2 linked regions of the Accumulibacter sp. genome follow. The protein of the gene in region 1 interacts with the protein of each later gene in a pairwise test. Links are inferred from orthologs where the notes say so. Each region holds a gene or a part of one and is shown in the gene's direction. Other genes may lie near its edges.

The links. Proteins that work in one complex are often made in the same cells at the same time.
Region 2: the proteins of ssb (region 1) and V5B60_RS05420 interact in binary tests that used the Escherichia coli proteins (3 or more experiments, as listed by UniProt). The link is inferred for Accumulibacter sp. from one-to-one orthologs.

Annotation. Positions count from the first base shown.
Region 1 is NZ_JAZKUG010000001.1:2,535,077-2,543,014, forward strand. The notes cover bases 2,749-5,599. They hold ssb (single-stranded DNA-binding protein), read left to right. Parts: upstream 2,749-3,861; coding sequence 3,862-4,338; downstream 4,339-5,599. Other genes in these bases: V5B60_RS11245 (MFS transporter), read left to right, coding at 2,749-3,812; V5B60_RS11255 (Fe-Mn family superoxide dismutase), read right to left, coding at 4,459-5,046; xseA (exodeoxyribonuclease VII large subunit), read right to left, coding at 5,280-5,599. Also shown: excinuclease ABC subunit UvrA, read right to left, coding at 1-2,535; more of V5B60_RS11245, read left to right, coding at 2,631-2,748; more of xseA, read right to left, coding at 5,600-6,650; V5B60_RS11265 (MotA/TolQ/ExbB proton channel family protein), read left to right, coding at 6,945-7,553; V5B60_RS11270 (ExbD/TolR family protein), read left to right, coding at 7,569-7,938. UniProt on the Escherichia coli protein: Plays an important role in DNA replication, recombination and repair. Binds to ssDNA and to an array of partner proteins to recruit them to their sites of action during DNA metabolism. Acts as a sliding platform that migrates on DNA via reptation.
Region 2 is NZ_JAZKUG010000001.1:1,244,009-1,247,004, forward strand. It holds V5B60_RS05420 (primosomal protein N'), read left to right. Parts: upstream 1-481; coding sequence 482-2,512; downstream 2,513-2,996. Other genes in the region: hemE (uroporphyrinogen decarboxylase), read left to right, coding at 1-181; V5B60_RS05425 (Ppx/GppA phosphatase family protein), read left to right, coding at 2,801-2,996.

The DNA of each region.
Region 1 (7,938 bases):
CCGCTGCGCCTCGCCGCCGGAGAGGGTGGTTGCCGACTGGCCGAGCGTGATGTAGCTCAGACCGACATCGACCAGGGTCTGCAGCTTGCGTGCGACGACCGGCACCGGGTCGAAGAACTCTCGCGCCATCTCGACGGTCATCTGCAGGACGTCGTGGATGTTCCGGCCCTTGTACAGCACCTCCAGCGTCTCGCGGTTGTAGCGCTTGCCGCGGCAGACGTCGCAGGCGACGTAGACGTCGGGCAGGAAATGCATCTCGACCTTGATGACGCCGTCACCTTGACAGGCTTCGCAGCGTCCGCCCTTGACGTTGAACGAGAAACGGCCGGGCCCATAGCCGCGCGCGCGCGCCTCCGGGACGCCGGCGAACAGCCCCCGGATCGGTGTCAGGAGACCGGTGTAGGTTGCCGGATTGGAACGTGGGGTGCGACCGATCGGGCTCTGGTCGACATTGATCACCTTGTCGAAGTGGTCAAGGCCGACGATCAGGTCATGCTCGGCGGGCTCCGCCGTCGAGCCGTAGATCTGCCTGGCTGCCGCCAGGTAGAGCGTGTCGTTGATCAGTGTCGACTTGCCCGAGCCGGAGACGCCGGTGATGCAGGTGAACAGGCCGACCGGGATTTCGGCCGTGAGGTTGCGGAGGTTGTTGCCGCGGGCGCCGCTGATGCGCAGCATGCGCCCCGGATCGGCTTGCCGGCGTATGGCGTGCAGCCCGATGCCGCGGCGTCCGGCAAGATAGTCGCCGGTGAGTGAGTCCGGGTTGTCGGTGATCGCTGCCGGCGAGCCCTCGGCAACGATATGGCCGCCATGGATGCCGGCCCCGGGGCCGAGGTCGACGACGTGATCGGCGCTGCGGATGGCTTCCTCGTCATGCTCGACGACGATCACCGTATTGCCGATGTCGCGCAGTTGTCGCAGCGTCTGCAACAGGCGCTCGTTGTCGCGCTGATGCAGGCCGATCGATGGCTCGTCGAGGACGTACATGACGCCGGTCAGACCGGAGCCGATCTGCGAGGCGAGGCGGATGCGCTGCGCCTCGCCGCCGGAAAGGGTCTCCGCTGAACGCTCGAGCGACAGGTAGTCGAGGCCGACGTTGATCAGGAACTGCAGGCGACCGACGATCTCCTTGAGCACCTTTTCGGCCACCTGTGCCCTGTTGCCGGGGAGCTGCAGCGAAACGAAGTAGTCGCGTGCCGCGGCGAGGGGCAGGCGATTGATCTCGTGCAGGGTGCGCGCGCTGTCCTGGCTGCCGATGCGCACGTTGCGCGCTTCCTCACGCAGGCGGCTGCCTTGGCAGGCGGGGCAGGTGCGGTTGCTGATTAGGCGTGCCAGTTCCTCGCGCACCGCCAGCGAGTCGGTTTCCTTGTAGCGTCGTTCGAGATTGACGATGATGCCTTCGAAAGCGTGCTCGCGGATGCTCACTCGCCCGCGCTCGTTGAGGTAGCCGAAACGCAGCGTCTCGCGGCCGGAGCCGTAGAGGATGATCTGCCGCAGCTGGTCCGGCAGATCCCGGAAAGGGGTGTCGAGCTGGAAGCCGTAGTGTTCGGCGAGCGAGCGGAGCAGCTGATGGTAGAAGGGGTTGCGCTTGTCCCAGCCGCGGATCGCGCCGGCAGCGAGCGACAGATCGGGGCGGGCGACGACGCGCTGCGGATCGAAGAACTGGATGACGCCGAGCCCGTCGCACTTCGGGCAGGCGCCCATCGGGCTGTTGAACGAGAAGAGCCGGGGCTCCAGCTCCTGGATCGCGTAGGAACAGACTGGGCAGGCGAACCGCGCCGAGAAGAAATGCTCGCGTCCGCCGTCCATCTCGCACGCGATGGCGCGGCCATCGGCGCAGCGCAGCGCCGTTTCGAAGGATTCGGCGAGGCGCTGGCGGATGTCCTCGCGCACCTTCAGGCGGTCGACCACGACGTCGATCGAGTGCTTGTGTGTCCGGGAAAGCCGGGGCAGGGCGTCGATCTCGTGAATCTGTCCGTCGACGCGCAGGCGGGCAAAGCCTTGCGCGCGCAGCTCGGCGAACAGCTCGACCTGCTCGCCCTTGCGGTCGGCGACCACCGGCGCGAGGATCATCAGCCGGCTGCCTTCGGGTAGCGCCAGGACATGATCGACCATCTGCGAGACGGTCTGCGCGGCCAGCGGCAACTGGTGCTCGGCGCAGTAGGGCGTGCCGGCACGGGCGAAGAGGAGGCGCAGGTAGTCGTGGATCTCGGTGACGGTGCCGACCGTCGAGCGCGGATTGTGGCTGGTCGCCTTCTGTTCGATCGAGATCGCCGGCGAAAGTCCCTCGATGAGGTCTACGTCGGGTTTCTCCATGCGCTGCAGGAACTGCCTGGCATAGGCCGACAAGGACTCGACGTAGCGCCGCTGCCCTTCGGCGTAGAGGGTGTCGAAGGCGAGGGACGACTTGCCTGATCCCGACAGCCCGGTGATGACGATCAGGCGGTTGCGCGGCAGGTCGAGGTTGATGTTCTTCAGATTGTGCGTGCGCGCACCACGGATTCGCAGTTGGCTGTGGGTCTGGCTGGGTTCGTCCATCGGGGAGCTGGCCTCGGGCACCGGGGCAAACCTGCTAATATACGCAATTTCGCAGTTTGGCAGCAAACCACATGTCCGCCTCGAGCAACGATCGCATGAGCAGTGAAGAAAGGCTCGCCGGCATCAGCCTGGCGGCGGTCTTCGCGTTGCGCATGCTTGGCCTGTTCCTGATCCTGCCGGTCTTCGCGCTCTACGCCAGCGAATTGCCGTCGGGCAGGGACATGGTGCTCGTCGGGGTGGCGCTCGGTGCCTACGGCCTGACGCAGGCCTGTCTGCAGATCGCCTACGGCGCGGCTTCCGACCACTTCGGCCGCAAGCCGGTGATCGTCTTCGGCTTGCTGCTGTTCGGCATCGGCAGCTTCGTCGCTGCCCTCGCCGACGACATCTATCTCGTCATCGTTGGCCGCGTTCTGCAGGGTGCGGGCGCGATCTCGGCGGCGGTCACGGCGCTTGCCGCCGACCTTACGCGCGAGCAGCACCTGACCAAGGTGATGGCGATGATCGGTTCGTCGATCGGGCTGATGTTTGCCGTGTCGATGGTCGGCGCGCCGCTGCTCTATGCGGCGATCGGCATGCCGGGCATCTTCGCGCTGACCGGCGGGCTGGCTCTGCTGGCGATCTTCGTCGTCCTGCGGGTGGTGCCGACGGCGCCGATGATGCCGCGGCAGCCGGCCTGGCAGAGCTTTGTCGAAGTGCTGTCGCACCAGCAACTGCTGCGACTCAATTTTGGCGTCTTCGCCCTCCACCTGATGCTGACCGCGATGTGGGTGCTGTTGCCGACCGAACTGGTGAAGACGGGCGGTCTGCCGGTCGCCGAGCACTGGAAGGTCTACCTGCCGGCGCTGCTCATCTCCTTCGTCATCATGGTGCCGGCGATCATCGTCGCCGAACGCTTCGCGCGCTTGAAGCTGGTCTTCAACGCCGCGATTGTGCTCTTGCTCTGCGTCCAGGCGGGCTTCGGGCTGTTTGCCGGCGGCCTTTTCGGCCTGGCCTTCTGGCTGATGCTGTTCTTCGTCGCCTTCAACATCCTCGAAGCGACGCAGCCGTCGCTGATTTCGCGCATCGCGCCGCCACATGCCAAAGGTGCGGCGCTCGGGGTTTACAATACCACCCAGGCCCTCGGGTTGTTCCTGGGCGGCGTGCTGGGCGGTGTCCTCGCCAAGTACGCCGGTCCTGGTGCCGTCTGGGCGGGTGGTGTGCTGCTGACACTGGTGTGGCTGATGCTCGGCCTCACGATGGTCATGCCGGCAGCGCGCCAGCGGCCGGCGGCAGCCTGAGAGTGCCTGCAATCGTGGCGATTTTTCCAATACCGTTCAGGGAGGCGACATGGCTTCGGTCAACAAAGTGATCCTGGTGGGCAATCTCGGAGCCGATCCGGAGACCCGTTATCTGCCGAGTGGCGACGCCGTCTGCAACATCAGGATGGCGACCACCGATCGGTCGCGCGACAAGGTGTCGGGCGAATTGAAGGAGTACACCGAGTGGCACCGCGTGGTCTTCTTCGGCAAGCTGGCCGAGACGGCCGGCCAATACCTCAAGAAGGGGCGCCAGGTGTATGTCGAAGGGCGCATCCGGACCAACAAGTGGCAGGACAAGGAAGGCAACGAGCGCTACACGACCGAGATCGTTGCCAACGAGATGAAGATGCTGGGCAGCCGCGAGGGCATGGGCGCACCTGCCGGCGAGGCCGAGTACGGGGGCAGCATGCCATCGGCAGGCGGCCAGGCTGCCGGCCCGGCGCGCAATCCGCCAGCCAGGAAGACGCCGGGCTTCGAAGACATGGACGACGACATCCCATTCTGATCGAACGGCCGCGCAGCGCCGTCACCGTTCGCGGGCGGTTGCTGCAAGAGAAACGGGGTCCGCGCTGCGGACCCCGTTTGCTTTCACCTGCGGGTGACGCCGAATGACTCGCTCTGTCGCTCAGGCGGCGTAGTTCTGCTCGGCGAAGTGCCAGTTGACGAGGTTGCCGAGGAAAGTCTCGACGAACTTCGGTCGCAGGTTGCGGTAATCGATGTAGTAGGCATGCTCCCAGACGTCGATGCACAGCAGTGCCTTGTCGGCGGTCGTCAGCGGCGTACCGGCGGCACCCGTATTGACGATATCGACCGTGCCGTCCGGCTTGCGCACCAGCCAGGTCCATGCCGACCCGAAGTTGCCCACCGCCGATGCCTGGAACGCCTTCGCAAACTCCGCAAAGGAGCCCCAGCGGGCGTCGATCGCTGCTGCCAGCGCGCCGCCCGGAGCGCCACCGCCGTTGGCCCGCAGGCAGTTCCAGAAGAAGCTGTGGTTCCAGACTTGGGCCGAGTTGTTGTAGATGCCGCCTGCCGGGGCCTTGCGGACGATCGCTTCAAGGTCCAGTTCCTCGTACTCGGTTCCCTTGATCAGGTTGTTGAGGTTGGTGACATAGGCCTGGTGGTGCTTGCCGTAGTGATACTCCAGGGTTTCCTGCGACATGTGTGGTGCCAGTGCGTCCATGGCGAAAGGCAGTGGCGGCAGCTTGTGTTCCATCCGTGTTCTCCGTAAGTATTGTCTGTAGCAAAAGGTGTGGCGGGCAGGACCCCTGTTCCGTGCTCGGCCGGGATTCTATGCCGGCCCTGCCTTGCTGGCAAATGAAGCTGCCGGCGCATGGTCGCACGACGCAGCGCACGGGGAAGCGCGGCATCTCCCCCCTGATCCGGGGAAGATCGCTGGCGAGCGGTCGTTGTTGACGGACGTTGTCGGTCCGGACGGATGCCGGCCGCCTACAGTCGGCCATCGTTGCCAGAGACGGCCAGCACCATCGCGTCCGCTCGTCCATCGTGCAGGAAGACAGCGATCTCCTCGCCAGGTTCCAGCATCGAGCTGGCATGGACGATCTGCTGCTGGCCGTTGGTGACGATGCTGTAGCCGCGAGCCAGAACCGCCCGCGGGTCGAGCTGCGACAGGCCGGCCTGCAGGCGGCCCAGTTCGGCCATTCTGCCGTCGAGGGTCTGCCGCCCCGCCCGTTCGAGATGCGACGCCAGCGACTGCAGTCGCAGCCTCTGTTGCGCCAGGTCGGGGCGGTTCTGGTGCAGGCGATGCTCGAGCTTGGCCAGCGTTCCGCGTGCCCGCGTGCTGCCCAACAGGAGGCCGGCGGCGAGGCGGCGCCGCTGGTTGTGCAGCGCTTCCCGCTGGCGCGCGAGGGATTGCCCCGGGTGCTGCAGGCGGCGGGCCAGCCAGTCGAGCTGCTGGGCGCGCTGGTTGAACGCCTGTGTCGCTTGGCGACGCAGCGCGAGGTGGTCTGCGAACAACCGCGCCAGTAAGGCACTGCGTTCCGGGGCGGCCATTTCGGCTGCCGCGGTCGGCGTTGCCGCGCGCCGATCGGCGGCAAAGTCGGCAATCGTGAAGTCGGTCTCGTGACCGATGCCGCTGACGACGGGCAGCGGACAGGCGCGGATGGCGCGGGCGACAGTCTCGTCGTTGAACGCCTGGAGGTCTTCCAGGCTGCCGCCACCGCGGCAGAGGATCAGCAGGTCGCATTCGTCGCGCTCGCCGGCACGGCGAATGGCATCGGCGATCAGCGCCGCAGCGCCGTCACCCTGGACGGGTGTCGGATAGACGACGATCCCCACTTGGCCGGCCCGCCGGCCGAGCGTGCTGAGGACGTCGCGCAGGGCTGCTGCCTGCGGCGAGGTGACGATGCCGATGCGCCGGGGAAAGGCCGGCAGGGAGCGCTTGAGTGCGCTGTCGAAAAGTCCCTCGCGGGCGAGTCTTTCCTTCAGGCGAAGAAAGCTCTCGTAGAGGTTCCCCTGGCCCGCACGGCGCGCCGCCTCGATGTTGAGCTGGAAATCTCCACGCGCCTCGTAGAGGGTGACCAGCACCCGTGCCTCGACGTGCTGGCCGTTCTCGAGACGCCAGCCGAGCAGTTGCGCCCGGTTGCGGAACATCACGCAGCGGACCTGCGCCGCGCTGTCCTTGAGCGAGAAATAGACGTGTCCGGAAGCGGCATAACTCAGGTTCGACACTTCACCGGCGACCCAACACAGCGGGAAGGCGGCTTCGAGGCGCTCGCGCGCCAAGCGGTTGAGTACGGACACGGGGATCACCGCTGCGGGCGGCTCGCAGGTGGCTCGGCCTGACGGAAAATCTTCCATGGCCGGATTCTACATCGCCGCATCCGGCTCGCGCTCGCCAGCGCCGCCGCGCAGAGGTTCCGGCAGCGGCTGCAGCGCTGCGCTTGCCCGCTTCTCCGGCAGACGGCAGCGATCTTCCTCGATCGGCACTGGTCTTCCTCACCAACAGGTTCTCGGATGATCTGAGCACCGATGATGGGGACGAGTCTGCGCTGCCGGCAAGTGCCGTCGTCGCCTGCTGCCGCGGACGGGGCTTGCCGCAGGCTTCGTCGCAGGCTAAAGTGACCGCCTGTCCCCATCTTGCGGAGCGAACGGGTGTTTTCCATCATTCAGGCTGCTGGCTGGCCGATCTGGCCCTTGCTGTTGGCGTCAATCATTGCCGTGGCGTTGATCATCGAGCGCCTGGCGGCTTTGCGGCGCAGCAAGGTCGTCCCCGCCGGGCTGTTGCAACGGGTCGTCGCCGAGTACCGGCAGAACGGCGCGAGCGCGGCACTGGTTGGCAACCTGGAGACGCATTCCCCGCTCGGTCGCATCCTCGCCGCCGGCCTGCGCAACGTCGGCAGTTCGCGCGAGGTGATGCGGGAAACGATCGAGGAAACCGGTGCGGTCGTCCTGCACGACCTGGAGCGCTACCTGACGACGCTCGGCACGATTGCCTCGATCAGCCCGTTGATGGGTCTCTTCGGGACCGTCGTCGGTATGATCGAGATCTTCGGTTCGCAGGCGCCCGGCGGCAGCAACCCGATCCAGTTGGCGCACGGGATCTCGATCGCGCTCTACAACACGGGTTTCGGGCTGCTGATCGCCATTCCCGGGATGATCTTCTGGCGCCATTTCAGGGCGCTGGTGGACGGCTATGTCGTCGAGATGCAGCAGCAGGCGGTCCGTCTGGTCGAGGTACTGCACGGTGAACGCAGGGCTTGACGGAAGGGGCTGGCGATGAACTTCCGACGCGGCCGGACGAGCGACGTTCCCGAGATCAACCTGATTCCGCTGATCGACGTGCTGCTGGTGATCATCATCTTCCTCATGTTGACCACCACCTACTCGAAGTTCTCCGGGCTCGAGATCAACCTGCCGACGGCGGAGGCGAGCAAGCCGGACGAGCCGCCGAAGGAGATAAACGTGACCCTGACCGCTGCCGGTCAGGTGCTGGTCAACAAGGCGCCGCTGGCGTCAGCCAGCGTGCAATCGATCAGTGAGGCGCTGCGGCGCGCTGCCGGCGACCTCAAGGAACCTGTGGTCGTGATCAACGCCGACGCCAAGGCCAACTACCAGAGCGTCATCGACATCATGCAGGCGGCGCAGA
Region 2 (2,996 bases), 1.3 Mb from region 1 along the record:
CGCCGAAGCCACGAAGGTCCTCGCCAGCTACGGTGCCGATGGTTGCGGCCACGTCTTCAATCTTGGACACGGGATATCGCAGTTCACGCCGCCGGAAAACGTCAGAGCGCTGGTTGACGCGGTGCACCAACACAGCCGCGAACTGCGCCGGTCCGGAAACGAATTGACTCGGGGGAGTTGACTTGTTCACAGAAATGTCCCATGGGCGCGACGCCGCCGCCCGGTCTGCGAATGACGCCGCCCATGTTTTATAACTAAATGATTTATAAGTGTTTTTGAATTGCTGAATTTTTGGGCAAGTACGCTGCAGCCCTTGCTGCAAGGGCCTTCGCGAGGCTTTCCGGCGTTTCGATCCACAGAGTTGTCCACAGGTTCTGGGGACGAGCGAAAACGTGTGCTAATTGAGCGTCTTACCCTTCTTTGCCAGAATTTGCGCGAGCTTGTGGTGCTAAGTGGTCCAATCGGGACACCCGTCTGAGAGATGGCCGAACGACGGACTGAGCCGTGCTTGGTGCGCGTCGCGCTCGACCTGCCACTGCGCCGCCTGTTTGACTACCGTTGCCCGGACGATCCACCGCTGACCCTTGCCGATGTCGGCTACCGGGTCCGCGTCCCGCTGGGCCAGCGGCAGAGGATCGGCATCATCGTAGCCGTCGGTGTGGACAGCGACGTCAATCCAGAGGACCTGAAGCCGGTCGGCGAAGTCCTCCGCGACCTGCGCCCGTTGCCGGATGCATGGTTCCGGTTGACCCGATTTTGTGCTTCCTATTATCACGTGCCACTCGGCCAAGTCATGCTCGCCACGCTCCCTGCCAGACTGCGGACAGTGGCGGCGGTGAGGACGCGGGTTGGGCGGCACCCCGCGCAGGTCCGCCCAGCCCTGCAGCCACCACCGCTGACGGTCGAACAGCAGGCGGTCCTCGGTGCCGTGCTGGCCGGGGGAACGGGGTTTCGTGCCTACCTGTTGCATGGCGTGACGGGCAGCGGCAAGACCGAGGTATACCTGCGCCTGATCGAGTGGGCGCTGACAGCCGGACGGCAGGCGCTGGTTCTGGTGCCGGAGATCAACCTCACCCCCCAGCTCGAAGCACGCGTCGGCGAACGCTTTCCCGCTGCCGGGATGGTCAGTCTGCACAGCGATCTTGCCGAGGCGGCGCGCAGCCGCAACTGGCGGGCGGCATGTGGTGGCGAGGCGCGCATCGTTCTCGGTACCCGGCTGGCCGTGTTCACGCCGCTGCCGGAACTCGGTCTGATCATCGTTGACGAAGAGCACGACGGCTCGTTCAAGCAACAGGATGGGGTCCGCTACTCGGCGCGTGACCTGGCGGTCTTCCGGGCCCGCGACAGCGGCGTTCCGGTCGTTCTCGGATCGGCGACGCCGTCGCTCGAGAGCTGGGCGAACGCCATTGGCAACGGCGGACGCGGGCGTTATCGCCTGCTCACGCTGCGCCAGCGGGCTGTCGAAGGTTCTCGGCTGCCGCTGGTGCGCATCATCGACACGCGGCTCGAGAAGCCGCAGGACGGGCTCACGGGCACCCTCCTGCAGGCGATCGGGCAGCGACTCCAGTGCGGTGAACAGAGCCTCGTCTTCCTGAACCGGCGCGGTTACGCGCCCGTGATGAGTTGCCCTGCCTGCGGCTGGATCTCCGGCTGCCAGCGCTGCGCGGCGCACCTCGTGCTGCATCTGGTCGACCGCCGCCTGCGCTGCCACCACTGCGGTTATCAGACCCCCTTGCCGCGGCAGTGTCCGACCTGCGGCAACCAGGACCTGCGTGCCCTCGGCCGGGGCACGCAACGTCTCGAGATGGTTCTTGCCGAACGCTTTCCGCAGGCCCGTCTGCTGCGCGTAGACCGGGACTCGGCGAGCAGTCGCAAGCAATGGACAGAACTGCTGCGGCGGATCCACGACGGCGAGGCAGACATCCTGGTTGGCACGCAGATGCTTGCCAAGGGCCATGATTTTCCGAAGCTGACGCTGGTGGGAGCGATCGCTCCCGATGCCGCGCTCTTCGCCGCTGACTGGCGAGCACCCGAACGCCTCTTTGCCCAGTTGATGCAGGTAGCCGGGCGCGCTGGCCGGGCCGAGCGCCCGGGCGAAGTGCTGCTGCAGACGCAGTTTCCAGACCATCCTCTCTATCAGGCCTTGTGCCGCCATGACTACGAGAGCTTTGCCACCGCCCAACTCACCGAGCGCCGGCAGGCCGGGTTTCCGCCCTACACGCACCAGGCGGTCTTGCGCGCAGAGGCGCCACACATGGCCGATGCCATCGCTTTCCTGGTGGCGGCGCGGGATTGCGCGGCAGTCGCCGCCGCGGCGGCACTCAGCTTCTACGATCCGGTGCCGATGCGCCTGGCACGCCGTGCGAGCATGGAGCGGGGTCAGCTTCTCGTCGAGTCGCCGTCCCGTCGTGCCCTACAGGCCTTTCTCGCCGATTGGCTGACGCAGATCGAGACGTTGCGCGCTCCGTCACGGTTGCGCTGGCACCTCGAGGTGGACCCGCTCGATCTCTGACCGTTCGCTGGTAGTCGAGCGCCACGAAGCAGGAGCGGGCCGCCAGGCGCTCGCTGACCCTCGCGCTGCTCATCTCGCCGCAACAGGCCGACGAACGCTAGAGGACATGTCGCCGACGGGCGCCGCTTGACTGCCGGCGGTGAAGGCGCCGATACTCGAGACGAATGCGGCCCGCTCCGGCTGCCTGCTCAGCCGGTGTCCGTCCTTTCTCCGTCTGTCAGCCTGAGGAGTATTCCCGTGTCTTCCGATTTCGTCGCTGCCATCGACCTCGGGTCGAACAGCTTCCACATGGTCGTCGCGCGCATCAGCGACGGCCACGTCCAGATTCTCGACCGCTTGCGCGAGATGGTGCAGCTTGCCGCCGGACTTGACGACCACAACCGCCTGTCGGCGCAGGCCCAGCAGCGGGCCCTCGACTGTCTGGCGCGCTTCGCCCAGCGTCTGCGCCACATTCCCGCGGCGCGCCTGCGCATCGTCGGCACCA